DNA from 3 places in the Pseudomonas sp. NBRC 111131 genome. Region 1 is predicted to be linked to each of the others. Evidence: riboswitches for the same ligand, from Rfam matches in the RefSeq annotation. Region 1 holds a riboswitch; each other region holds the start of a gene.
The links. Region 1 has a riboswitch for cobalamin ahead of APH34_RS02385 (CbtB-domain containing protein). Riboswitches for the same ligand answer to the same signal wherever they lie in the genome.

Region 1 (4,213 bases):
CGCAGCAGGTGCATGGGTCAGGCGCCCAGCGCGTGGCGCAGGCGAGCTTCCAGTTGCACGGCGTCCAGGTCCTGACCAATGAGCACCAGGCGCGTGATGCGCGGCTCGTCGGCACGCCAGGCGCGGTCGAAGTGCTTGTCGAACCGAGTGCCTACTCCTTGGATCAGCAGACGCATCGGCTTGCCAGGGATCGCTGCAAACCCCTTGGCGCGCAGAATGCCGAACTCCACGACCAACTGAGTGAGGGCGTCGAGCAGCAGGGCCTCGTCGGCCTCGGGCAGGTCGATGGAAATGGAATCGAAGGCATCATGGTCATGGTCGTCATGATCGTCGCCGTCGTGGTGCGAATCATGGTGGGTACGGCGGCCGTCGATGTGTACCTCGGACTGCGCGCCGACCCCCAACAGCACATCCAGTGGCAGGCGGCCGCTGCTGGCCTCGATCACCTTCACCGCCGACGGCAGTTCTTCGGCAACCTCGGCGCGCACCTTGGCCAGGCCTTCGGCGTCGATCAGGTCGGCCTTGTTGAGCACCACCAGGTCGGCACTGGCCAACTGGTCGGCGAACAGTTCGTGCAGCGGTGATTCATGGTCCAGGTTGGGGTCAAGCTTGCGCTGCGCGTCGACCTGATCCGGGAAGGCGGCGAAGGTACCGGCGGCCACGGCCGGGCTGTCGACAACGGTGATCACGGCGTCGACGGTGCAGGCATTGCGAATTTCTGGCCATTGGAAAGCTTGCACCAGGGGCTTGGGCAGGGCCAGGCCGCTGGTTTCGATCAGGATGTGGTCAAGGTCGCCACGCCGGGCAACCAGTTCCCGCATGACCGGAAAGAACTCTTCCTGCACGGTGCAGCACAGGCAGCCGTTGGCCAACTCATACACTCGGCCAGTGGCCTCTTCTTCAGTACAGCCGATGCTGCACTGCTTGAGGATCTCACCGTCGATACCGAGCTCACCGAACTCGTTGACGATCACTGCAATACGGCGGCCCTGGGCATTATCGAGCATGTGCCGAAGCAAGGTGGTCTTGCCCGAGCCGAGGAAGCCGGTAACGATGGTGACGGGGAGCTTGGCCAGTGTTTTCATGTCGCGTTGCCCTTGGCAGGATGGCGCGGGCATGCGGGACGAAAGCCGCAGGCCAGGCTGGCCGGGCTCGTTCGCCACCGGATCACCCCGCCCGGTTGAGAGTCGAAATCGTCTCGAGGCAGGTCTCCTGGCTTGCACCGTCCCGGCCTGGTCGAACAAGGCCTGGTCGGATGACGCCTTCCCGCGCCAGGGCGCAGTGGCAGTGTCGATCCGTTGTCGGTGCTTACAGTTGCGGGGGCAGCCGCGGCTTGGACCGCGTTCCCGTCTTAGCTTCGGCGTGGCCGAAGAACCTCGAAGCGGCAAGGCTACGCGGGGGGTGGCGGGTGGTCAACTGTTGGCGCGCGCTGCGATTGACGCAACCCCTCCCCCGTGCTCTCCTTACACCTTGCGTTCAGGTGCCCCCACGGGGGTGAAACGGGAAACCGGTGCGTCGCAGGCCCTCGATCAGGGCCGGACAGAGCCGGTGCTGCCCCCGCAACGGTAAGCGAGCGAAGCGTCCAGACCACTGTGCCACGTCGTCCGGCATGGGAAGGGTGATGCTTTCCAAGAGCCCTGCTCTTCCTCGCAAGCCCGGAGACCGGCCTGGCGCTTATGAACACCCCGCGGTGGGCGGGCGCTGTCGCATTCCCCTGGGCCATCCGCATCCGGGGCTGCCGCGCTTGCCCGTTGCCCCTTAATAGAAGCAAGTAGAGGAACGCGACATGCCCGTCACCAGCGCCAAACACAGCATCGCCACCCCCGTCACCCTCAGCCAGCGCGTGGTTATTGCCTTCGGCGCCAGCCTGCTGGGCCTGTGCCTGATCTATTTCGCCGGCTTCTCGCACATCGAAGCGGTGCATAACGCCGCGCACGACACCCGTCACAGCGCCGCCTTCCCCTGCCACTGAGACCGCCCCATGATCAAGCGCATTGCCCGCACCGCCGGGTTCAGCGGCCTGCTTGCAGCCCTGTTGTTGACTCTGCTGCAAAGCTTCTGGGTCGCACCGTTGATCCTCCAGGCGGAAACCTATGAGTCGGCAGCCCCGGCCGCCGAGCATCACAGCCATGGCGAAGAGGCCGGTGGCCACGAGCACAACGACGAAGCCTGGTCGCCGGAAGACGGCTGGCAGCGCATCCTTTCGACCACCGGCGGTAATCTGGTCGTCGCGGTCGGCTTTGCCCTGATCCTGGCAGCCTTGTACAGCCTGCGCGAACCCAACCGCGTCACCACCGGCGCTCTCTGGGGCCTGGCCGGTTTTGCCGTGTTTTGCCTCGCGCCCACCCTTGGCCTGCCGCCGGAGTTGCCAGGCACCGCCGCCGCTGACCTCGGCCAGCGACAGAGCTGGTGGATCGGTACCGCTGCCGCGACTGCGCTCGGCCTGGCACTGTTGGTGTTCGCCCGGCATTGGTTGTTCAAGGTACTCGGTGCGGTTCTGCTGGTCGTGCCCCATGTGATCGGCGCGCCACAGCCAGACGTTCACCAAAGCCTGGCTCCCGAGGCACTGGAAACCCAGTTCAAGATCGCTTCATGGGTCACCAACGCGGCTTTCTGGCTGGCCCTGGGCTTGCTCAGCGCCTGGCTGTATCGCCGCTCCAGCCAGGCCTGATGGCCAGCGAATGCACCCAGCCGGCGCTATACGCCGGCTTCGGATGCCGACGCGGCTGCCCGCTGGAGGTCCTCGACACAGTGCTGCGCCAGGTTTTGAATCAGCAGGGTTTACCGCTCAGTGCCTTGCGTGGCATTGCCAGCATTGCCTTGAAAGCCGATGAGCCTGGCCTGCAGCAACTGGCCAAGCTCCACGATCTGCCGCTTGTGGCATTCGAGCCCAGCCGGTTGCAAACCTTCGAGCCTATGCTCAGTCACCGTTCTGCCGTGGCCTACGCCCACACAGGTTGCTGGGGCGTTGCCGAAAGCGCCGCATTGGCCATGGCCTACCACGCGCACGGCACCGCCATGCTGCTGGTACCGCGCCAATCGCTCGGCGCCGCTACCCTCGCCCTCGCCTGCGGCGGATAATCGCTACCTCTATTTACCTGCAAGGATTTCCCATGACGGTCTACTTCATCGGGGCCGGCCCCGGCGACCCCGAACTGATCACGGTCAAGGGCCAGCGCCTGATCCGCCAATGCCCGGTGATCATCTATGCCGGGTCCCTCGTGCCTGCCGCGGTGCTTGAAGGCCATCAGGCCGAGACGGTCATCAACAGTGCCGAACTGCACCTGGAACAGATCATCGCCGCCATGCGTGCGGCTCATGAAAAAGGCCAGGATGTTGCCCGCGTCCACAGTGGTGACCCTAGCCTGTATGGCGCTATCGGCGAACAGATCCGCCACCTGCGCGAACTGGCCATCGATTATCAGATCATCCCTGGGGTTACCGCCACTGCCGCCAGCGCCGCGCTGCTCGGCTGTGAGCTGACACTTCCGCAGGTGGCACAAACGGTCATCCTCACCCGTTACGGCGACAGCTCGCCCATGCCGGCGGGCGAGCAACTGGGCGACCTGGCCCGGCATGGCGCCACATTGGCCATTCACCTCGGGGTCAAGCACCTGGCGCGCATTGTCGATGAGTTGCTTGTCCATTACGGTCGTGACTGCCCGATCGCCGTGGTTCATCGCGCCACCTGGCCAGACCAGGACTGGGTGCGCGGCACCTTGGGCGATATCGTCGAGCGCGTCGCCACCAAGGATTTCCGGCGCACCGCGCTGATCCTCGTGGGCCATGTACTGGGCGACGCCCCATTCGCAAACTCGGCCCTGTACCGCGCTGGCCATGCTCACCTTTATCGGCCAGCGGACTGAACACTGCCAGACCGGCAGAAGCCGCAGGCCGACTGGCCCGCCCTGCCGGGGTGGGCCTGGCGCTACCTAAGCCGCGTCGAAAATGGCCGACCTATGCCTGATTTCGGGAATTTTGTAGGACTTTTCAACAAATCCGCCGTACTTGTTCTACAGATCTATACTCGCCATTATCAAGTGACCGGAATGGACGTATCGTGCTGCCCTGCAGACGCCCTTACAGCCATTTCCTGTTTAACCGCAGGAAACTGACCCCATTCCGACAGGAGCTAGCTTCATGACAACTGTGCTGATCGTCGACGATCACCCCATCGTTCGGCTTTCCCTGCGCCTGCTTCTCGAGCGTGAGC
Region 2 (4,213 bases), on a different contig from region 1:
CGCTTGCAGTGCAAGGGCCGCCAGGCGCTTCTGCATAACGGCTTCGCCCGGCAGCAGGCCGAGCAGCTCGGCACGCTCACCGGCAACGTCGGTCAGGGCATCGAGCAGGTACAACATGCCGCCACATTCGGCCAGCAGAGGTTTGCCTGCGCCGTGGTGGGCGCGGATCGCCTGGCACATCGGCGTATTGGCCGCCAGTGCGTGGTGGTGCAGTTCAGGGTAACCGCCGGGCAGGTACAGGCTATCCACTGCTGGCAGCTCACGGTCGTGCAACGGTGAGAAGAATGCCAGTTGCGCGCCCAGGTTGCGCAGCAGGTCAAGGTTGGCGCCGTAGGTGAAGGCAAACGCCTCATCCTTCGCCACGCCAATGCGCACCCCGGCCAGCGGCGTGGCACACGGCTGCGGCTCGGCTTCGGCGAAGCCCACAGGGGGTGGCAAGGCTGCGTCGCAACTGTCCCCCAGCGCCTGCGCGGCGGCATCCAGGCGTGCATCCAGGTCGTTCAACTCACTGGCCTGTACCAGCCCCAGGTGGCGGCTGGGCAGCTCGATCCCACGCTCGCGCGACAGCCCGCCATACCAGCGCAAGCCTTCGGTCAGGCTACCCTCAAGCAGTTGAGCATGGCGCAGGCTACCCACCCGGTTGGCCAGTACACCGGCGAACGGCAGGTCAGGCTGGTAGCGCGCCAGCCCCAGGGCCAGCGCGCCGAACGTCTGGGCCATGGCGGTGCCATCAATCACCGCCAGCACCGGCACGCCGAAGTGGCGGGCCAGGTCGGCGCTCGAGGGCGTGCCGTCGAACAAACCCATCACCCCCTCGATGAGGATCAGATCGGCCTCGCCCGCCGCTTCCCACAACAGGCGACGGCTTTCCTGCGCGCCAATCATCCACAGGTCGAGTTGATAAACCGGCGCCCCACTCGCCCGCTCCAGGATCATTGGGTCGAGAAAGTCCGGCCCGCACTTGAACACCCGTACCTTGCGCCCCAGGTTGCGGTGCAGACGTGCCAGGGCCGCGGTAACGGTGGTCTTGCCCTGGCCGGAAGCCGGCGCGGCAATCAGTACGGCCGGACAATGTCGCGCGTGGCTCACAGTTCGACGCCCTTCTGCGCGCGGATGCCCGCCTGAAAGGCATGCTTGAGCATGCCCATCTCGGTGACGGTATCCGCCAGTTCGATCATTTCGGCCTTGGCCGCACGCCCCGTGACGATGACATGCTGCATGGGCGGACGCGCCTGGATATCCGAAAGTACCTGATCGAGGTCGAGGTAGCCGTGCTTCAGCGCAATGTTCAACTCATCGAGCACCACGAACTGTACGCTTGGGTCTTGCAGCAACTGCCGCGAAACCACCCAGGCCGCTTCGGCGGCGGCGATGTCACGCTGGCGGTCCTGGGTTTCCCAGGTGAAGCCCTCGCCCATCACGTGGTAACGCACCTGTTCGGGGAAGCGGCGGAAGAACAGCTCTTCGCCGGTACTGTTGCGCCCCTTGATGAACTGCACCACGCCGCACTGCATGCCGTGGCCCAAGGCGCGGGCCAGCATGCCGAACGCCGAACTGCTTTTGCCTTTGCCGTTGCCGGTCAGGACCAGCAGCAGCCCGCATTCGTTAGGGGAATTGGCGATACGCTCGTCGATGATCGCCTTCTTGCGCTGCATGCGCGCCAGGTGGCGTTCGTCGCGTTCGGTGGGTTCGCTCATGAAGGTTCTCCGCAGGCTGACGCCACGCGAAGAAGCGGCGACAGGTCGATAGACAGGCAGACGGGGAACGCGCAGGGGCCGTGGCCGGGATGCCACGGTGCACCGCGCATCACCCTCCGTGATGCCGTTGGCAGTGACAGGCCGGTCTCCGGGCTCGTGAGCGGGCCTTTGGCCCAAGCCTGCGCGCCTTCCCGGGTGCGTGCACCCAGTGGCCCTGCGCGGCCTTCGACTCACCTACCGTTGCGGGGGCAGCGCCGGGATCGCACCTTGTGGCGCCCACCGGCTTCCCAGTTTCACCCTGCCCAGACGGGGCTGGCAGGGCACCTGAAACACGCCGCGAAGGTTAGAGGGTTGCACCGGGAGCGTCAATCGAACAGGGCCGAATTAGCCCGTATCAATGGCCGATCCGTCAGCTTGTGCCACACTGACAGCAAGTGATATCACATGGCTATCACCGTAGCGCTGAACGCGATCATAACGATAAAGGAGAGCGCAGCATGCAAGGCCAACTCATCAACAACCCGCGCCTGGAGTTCCTCAGACCGGTACTGGAGCGCTGGGTCGATTGCATCGACCGCTTCAACCAGTACGCCGGTGATGCCGACGCCGCTTACTGGCATGGCGCCGCCGCCAACGCTGGCGTGCTCGCAGCGGCAGCGTGGCAGGCCGAACTGGCGGCGCTGCAGCAGTTTCCAAGCAAGAAACAACGGGACGAGGGCGAGCGCGAAGGGCGTTGCGACCTGGCAATCGTCAGCGCCGACGAGGCACTTTACCTGAGCATCGGCCAGCGCTGGCCAAAGCTTGCCCGACTGGACGCGGCCACCGCCCTGCAAGAAACCGCCGCTCAGGCCCGCCAGGTGGCCTACTCCAGCCAGCTGAAAGCCGGCGCGCTGTTCGTCAGCCCATGGAAGGCTGGCCAGCATGCCAGCCCAGAAGAACTGCAGGACTGGGTCGATGATTTACAGAAGCACTCCGCCTGCGCCATTGCCTGGTACTTCCCCTACGCGTACCGCAAGCTGCACAACGAATTGGGACACTATTTCCCCGGGGTAGCACTGCTGCTCAAGCAGGCCTGAACCACCGCCGTCAAACCACGCTCTGATCATTAAAGCGTAACGTTTGAGGGCGGCGAACATGAAACGCATCGGCATCGTCTTACCGTGGCTGTTCGGCGCCTGTCTGACAGGGTGTGGCGACACTGCCTTGCTGAGTGTGGATGACGGCAGCGGCACCTCGCCACAACTGCCCGCCCCCCACAAGACCTTGCTCCCAACGGTCAATATCGCCCCCGCCGTCGGCTGGCCGGGCGGTGCCAAGCCGAAAGCCGCCACCGGCCTGCAGGTGGTGGCCTTTGCCGACAAGCTCGACCATCCGCGCTGGCTCTACGTGCTGCCGAACGGTGACGTTCTGGTGGCTGAAACCAACGCCCCACCCAAACCCGATGACGGCAAGGGCATACGTGGGTGGATCATGGGCAAGGCAATGCAGCGGGCCGGAGCAGGCGTGCCCAGCGCCAACCGCATTACCTTGCTGCGTGACGCCGACCATGATGGCGTTGCTGAAATACGCACCACGTTCCTCGACGGACTCAACTCACCGTTCGGCATGGCCTTGGTCGGCAATGACTTCTATGTTGCCGACACCGACAAGCTGCTGCGCTTTCACTATCCGCCAGGCGCCACCCAGCTTCGCGAGCACGGAACGCAGGTCGTCGCGTTGCCTGGGGGCCCCCTGAACCATCACTGGACCAAAAATGTGATTGCCAGTGCCGATGGCAAGCACCTGTATGTGACGGTGGGTTCCAACAGTAACGTAGGGGAAAACGGCCTCGACCAGGAACAGGGCCGTGCAGCGATCTGGGACGTCGATGCCGCCACTGGCGCACATCGGCTCTATGCATCAGGCCTGCGCAACCCCAATGGGTTGGCCTGGGAGCCACGCACCGGCCGGCTGTGGACGGCAGTCAACGAGCGGGACGAGATTGGCAGTGACCTGGTGCCTGATTACATCACCTCGGTCAAAGAGGGCGGTTTCTATGGCTGGCCGTACAGCTACTACGGCCCACACGTCGATAAGCGCGTACAGCCGCAAGATCCGCAAAAGGTCGCACAGGCATTGGTCCCGGACTATGCGGTAGGCCCGCATACCGCCTCATTGGGCTTGGCATTCGCCCAGCCGCAGACGTTGCCAGCGCCCTTCGACCGCGGTGCATTCGTGGGCCAGCACGGCTCGTGGAACCGAAAGCCACACAGCGGCTACAAGGTCATTTTCGTGCCGTTTGACAGCACAGGGAAACCAGTCGGCAAACCACTCGATCTGCTCACCGGCTTTCTGGACAGTAATGGCAAGGCAATGGGCAGGCCGGTTGGGGTAGCCACTGACCCACGCGGCGGCCTCCTGGTGGCCGATGACGTCGGCAACGTCGTGTGGCGGGTGAGCAAGGCGCCGTAGCGCCTGATGCTCAGGGGTTCTGCGCCAGGTGCCCCTGGGGGATAACCCTTTTGGCCTGCAGGTAG
Region 3 (4,213 bases), on a different contig from region 1:
GCGCGGCGCCGAGTTTTGAGTTGTCAGCACCGGCCCTAGCGCCGGCGCTGACACTTCAAATCAAAAACTGTAATCCACCGTCGCGAAATAGGCGCGGGGCGTTCCCATGATCCATTGCTCGCCACTGAAGGCAGCCGCCACGTACTCGCGGTCGAACAGGTTGTTCACCTGCAATCCCAGCCGCACATCCGGCAACACCTGCCAGCCGATGTTGGCATCGACCACGGTGTACCCTGGCGCGCGCTGGGTGTTGGCGGTATTGGCGTAGCGCTCATCCACATAACGGGCGCCGATGCCAGCCTCGACCTGCTGGCCGAAGCCCTTGCTCAACCACAGGTTGGCGGTGCGCCGTGGCACGTTGGCCGGGCGGTTGCCGGCGCGGTCCTGCGGCACGCCGCCGACCATCTGGTCGAAGTCGTCGTACTTGGCGCGTACCACCGAGGCATTGGCCGAAACGTGCCACTGGTGCGCCAAGGCCAGTTCAAGTGTCGCCTCCAGGCCATCGGAGGTCTGTTGCCCGGCCTGCTGTTTTTCGTGGGTGACAGGGTCATCCACCAGCAGTTTTTTCTTGACGATGTGGTAGGCCGCCAGCGTCCATTCACCGCGCCCTTCCCAGAAACGCTGCTTGAGCCCCAGCTCGGTCTGCTTCGACTCGGTCAGGTCGTAGTTCATCTGCGTCGGGTTTAGGCTGATGAGGTTGTTCACCCCGTCCTCACTGGTGGAGTACTGGCCATACAGCGACACGTCATCGTTGACCGCGAACACCAGCCCGGCGCGCCAGTTGCCGCCTTGCAGGCTGCGGTCGCTACGGGTGTCGTTGGTGAGGTTGTCACGGTCGATGTGGTTCTGGTCGCGGCGTACACCGGTCACCAGCGACAGGCGCTCAGTCAGTTGCAGGCGGTTCTCGGCGAACAGGGCGAAGGTATGGGTGGTGGAGAGCGTCTGTGGGCGCAGTGGCGAATCACTGTGGAACCAACCTGGCGTTGGGTTCCATGGGTCGACATAGTCACCAGGCTCAGCATCGATGTACGGCGAGTTGCTGTCGACGTTGAAGCGAATCTTGTTGTACTCGGCACCGACCATCGTCCTGCTCGCCAGGCCGAACAGCGAATGGTCGAAGGTGAAGGTCTGGCGGTCGCCGATCTGTTCCTGGTTGTGCTTGATCTCCAGGTAACTGCCGCGCTGGAGTTGGCCCAGGTCGGCGTCCCAGCTGTAGTCCTCGGCATTGCGCCAGTGGCGGCGGCTCTTGATGTAGTAGAGCTGGTTGCTGGCGCTGAGCTGGTCGTTGAGGGTCCAGTCGGTGGTGAAGCGGGTCCATTCATCGTGGTAGCGCTGCACGTCGTTGTGGATGTTGAAGTTCTTCTTGCGCAGGCTGCTGCGGTAGTGGCCGTCGATCAGCGGCGTGCCGTAGTAGTTGGCCGGCTCGGCATCGCCGCGCTCATGGGCCAGGGTGAAGCTCAGGTCGTCGGTGGCGTCGAAACGCAGCGCGGCACTCAGGGCCAGGCTGCGTGAGTCGGTGCGGTCCACCCAGCCGTTGCCAGCCTGCTGGTTCAGGGTAACCCGGTAGCTCAGGCGCTCGCTGAGGCTGCCGCCGCTGTCCAGGCCCAGTTGCTGGCGGTCCCAGGAGCCGTAGCCCAGGCGCAGGTGGTTGTGAATGTCGCCGGTGAACGGTTTTTTCGGGATGACGTTGACCACCGCACCGGTGGCACCCTCGCCATACAGCACCGAGGCCGGGCCACGGATCACGTCGATGCGCTCGACCATCCAGGGGTCTACCGGGAAGGTCTGGGTACCGGCACCGGTGTACAGGCGTGCGCCATCGAACAGTGTCATCACCGAGCCATGTCCGTCAAAACCGCGAGCCGACAGGCCCGTGCCACCGTCACCCGGGGTGCCGGTGAAGGTGATGCCCGGCGAGCGGGTCACGGCATCCTGAACGGTGACGTTGTTGCGCTGCTGGATTTGTTCGGCCGTGATGCTGCTGGTGCTGGCCGGGGTTTCCAGGGCGCTGAGGTTCAGCCGTGAGCCAGCCTGGGTGGGCGTCGCAAGGTCGACTACCTGAGCATCGCGGGTGTCCGTAATGGCCGTGGAGGGGAGTGCCAGGACCGCCTTGTCGTGGTCGTCGGCCAAGGCCGGGAGGGTGACTGCCAGGCAGGCCGCCAGAGGGTGAAGCTTGAAGAAACGGGACATGTCTTTCCACTGTTGCAGGAATGAATGGATCCCGGTGGAGAACACGCAAAGGCACAACCACGCACGCAGGCGCGCACGCAGATACCGGCCTGCGCCCGCCCACCGCGGGTTGCCAAGTAACGCTTCAGGCCGGTCTCCGGGCTTGCGAGGGTCATGAGGCCTTCACCTTCCCATGCAGGTGCACAGTGGTGTATCGAAGGCATCGCTCGCTTACCGTTGCGGGGGCAGCGCCGGACTTGTCGTGAACCACGACGCACCGGCTTCCCGTTTCACCCTGCGCTCGGCGGCGCAGGACACCTGAAACTGGCGCGCATATGACCATTGGTCAGCGCGCACGTCAATGGGGTACGTAACAACACACAGGGTGCCGTATGTATGCCTGTCAGTGCGCACCCGCCCCCTTGCTCAGGTCACTCTGCGCCCATTGCGTGTAGATGCAGGCATCAGCCACTGCCCAGCGTACCTTCACGCTGGCCCCCGGCTGCATCGCCATGCCTGCCGCAGATAGCGCCTTGACGGTAAGCTCAGTACCGCCGGCGGTGAGCACATGGCAGGTCTGGCTTTCGCCCAGGAACAGCACTTCAGTGACCTTGGCACTGACTTCATTCCAGCCCGCTGGCAGCGGTTGGCGTGCGGCTTGCTCTGTGGTCAGGGCCAGGGCCTTTTCCGGGCGCACCATGATCAGTGCCTCCTGCCCGGTGGCCAGGCCCGCGGTCAGGCGGATCGCTACAGGCTGGCCTTCGAAGCTGGCCGCGCCATGGCTGCTGGCCTTGACCTGAAGGAAATTTGAGTTGCCCAGGAACGACGCAACGAAGGCATTGGGCGGATTCTGGTAGAGGTCGTAGCCGGTGCCGAGGCCGACGACCTTGCCGTGGCTGAAGATGGCGATGCGCTGGGACAGACGCATGGCCTCTTCCTGGTCGTGGGTCACATAGACGATGGTAATGCCCAGCCGACGGTGCAGTTGGCGCAGTTCGTCCTGCAGGTCCTCGCGCAGTTTCTTGTCCAGCGCGCCAAGCGGTTCGTCCATCAACAGGATACGTGGCTCATAGACCAATGCCCGGGCAATGGCCACGCGCTGTTGCTGGCCGCCAGACAGCTGCGCCGGCTTGCGATGGGCGAACGCCTCCAGTTGCACCAGCTTGAGCATGGCCTCGACCCGTTTGTGGGTTTCGCTGGCGCCCAACTTGCGGATGGCGAGCGGGAAGGCGATGTTGTCGCGCACATTCAGGTGCGGAAACAGCGAATAGCGTTGGAACACCATGCCAATGTCACGCTTGTGCGGTGGCACGTTTACCAGCGACTGGCCATCGACCAGGATTTCGCCGCTGCTTGGCGTCTCGAACCCGGCGAGCATCGACAGGGTGGTGGACTTGCCCGAGCCGCTGGAGCCGAGAAAGGTCAGGAACTCACCGTCCTGGATCTCTAGGTTGAGGTTGTCCACGGCGGTGAAGTCGCCGTAGTGCTTGTTCAACCCGCGAAGGCTGACCAGGGGTTTGTGGTGCGCGTTGTCTTTGATGACTGCACTCATTGTTGTTCTCTCCGGGTACTCAAGCGTTGGCGTCGGTACGCCGGCGCAAAGCGGCGGCCACGACCATGACAAGCAGCGACAGGCCGATCAGCAGCGTCGAGGCGACGGCAATCACTGGGCTCAGGTCCTGGCGCAGGGTGGTCCACATTTTTACCGGCAGGGTCTGCAGATCGGGGCTGGCCATCATCACGCTGAGCACCACCTCATCCCACGACACGAGAAAGGCGAACAGCCCGCCGGCAATCATCCCAGGGCGAATGGCCGGGAAGGTCACCTTGAAGATCGCTTGCAGGCGCGAGGCGCCGCAGATCACTGCGGCGTCCTCGATCGACTGGTCGAACAGCTTGAGCGAGTTGATGATCGAAATGATGGTAAAGGGCAGGGCGACGATCACATGGCTGACCACGAAGGCGAACAGCGTGCCGGTGTAGCCAAGCTTGAGGAACAGTGCGTACACCGCCACAGCGATGATCACCAGCGGCACGATCATCG

Region 2: another riboswitch for cobalamin. It lies ahead of cobO (cob(I)yrinic acid a,c-diamide adenosyltransferase); the one in region 1 lies ahead of APH34_RS02385 (CbtB-domain containing protein).
Region 3: another riboswitch for cobalamin. It lies ahead of APH34_RS13500 (TonB-dependent siderophore receptor); the one in region 1 lies ahead of APH34_RS02385 (CbtB-domain containing protein).

Annotation. Positions count from the first base shown of each region.
Region 1 is NZ_BCBH01000002.1:58,233-62,445, forward strand. It holds gene cobN (cobaltochelatase subunit CobN) at 1-14, opposite strand, end outside; gene cobW (cobalamin biosynthesis protein CobW) at 18-1,085, opposite strand; cobalamin riboswitch at 1,185-1,394, opposite strand; cobalamin riboswitch at 1,462-1,686, shown strand; gene APH34_RS02385 (CbtB-domain containing protein) at 1,787-1,972, shown strand; gene APH34_RS02390 (CbtA family protein) at 1,982-2,671, shown strand; gene APH34_RS02395 (cobalamin biosynthesis protein) at 2,671-3,081, shown strand; gene cobM (precorrin-4 C(11)-methyltransferase) at 3,114-3,866, shown strand; gene APH34_RS02405 (response regulator transcription factor) at 4,141-4,213, shown strand, end outside.
Region 2 is NZ_BCBH01000005.1:197,868-202,080, forward strand. It holds gene APH34_RS07510 (cobyrinate a,c-diamide synthase) at 1-1,089, opposite strand, end outside; gene cobO (cob(I)yrinic acid a,c-diamide adenosyltransferase) at 1,086-1,697, opposite strand; cobalamin riboswitch at 1,819-2,040, opposite strand; gene APH34_RS07520 (hypothetical protein) at 2,195-2,773, shown strand; gene APH34_RS07525 (sorbosone dehydrogenase family protein) at 2,832-4,148, shown strand; gene APH34_RS07530 (C40 family peptidase) at 4,159-4,213, opposite strand, start outside.
Region 3 is NZ_BCBH01000012.1:69,603-73,815, forward strand. It holds gene APH34_RS13500 (TonB-dependent siderophore receptor) at 61-2,190, opposite strand; cobalamin riboswitch at 2,300-2,506, opposite strand; gene APH34_RS13505 (ABC transporter ATP-binding protein) at 2,573-3,721, opposite strand; gene APH34_RS13510 (ABC transporter permease) at 3,741-4,213, opposite strand, start outside.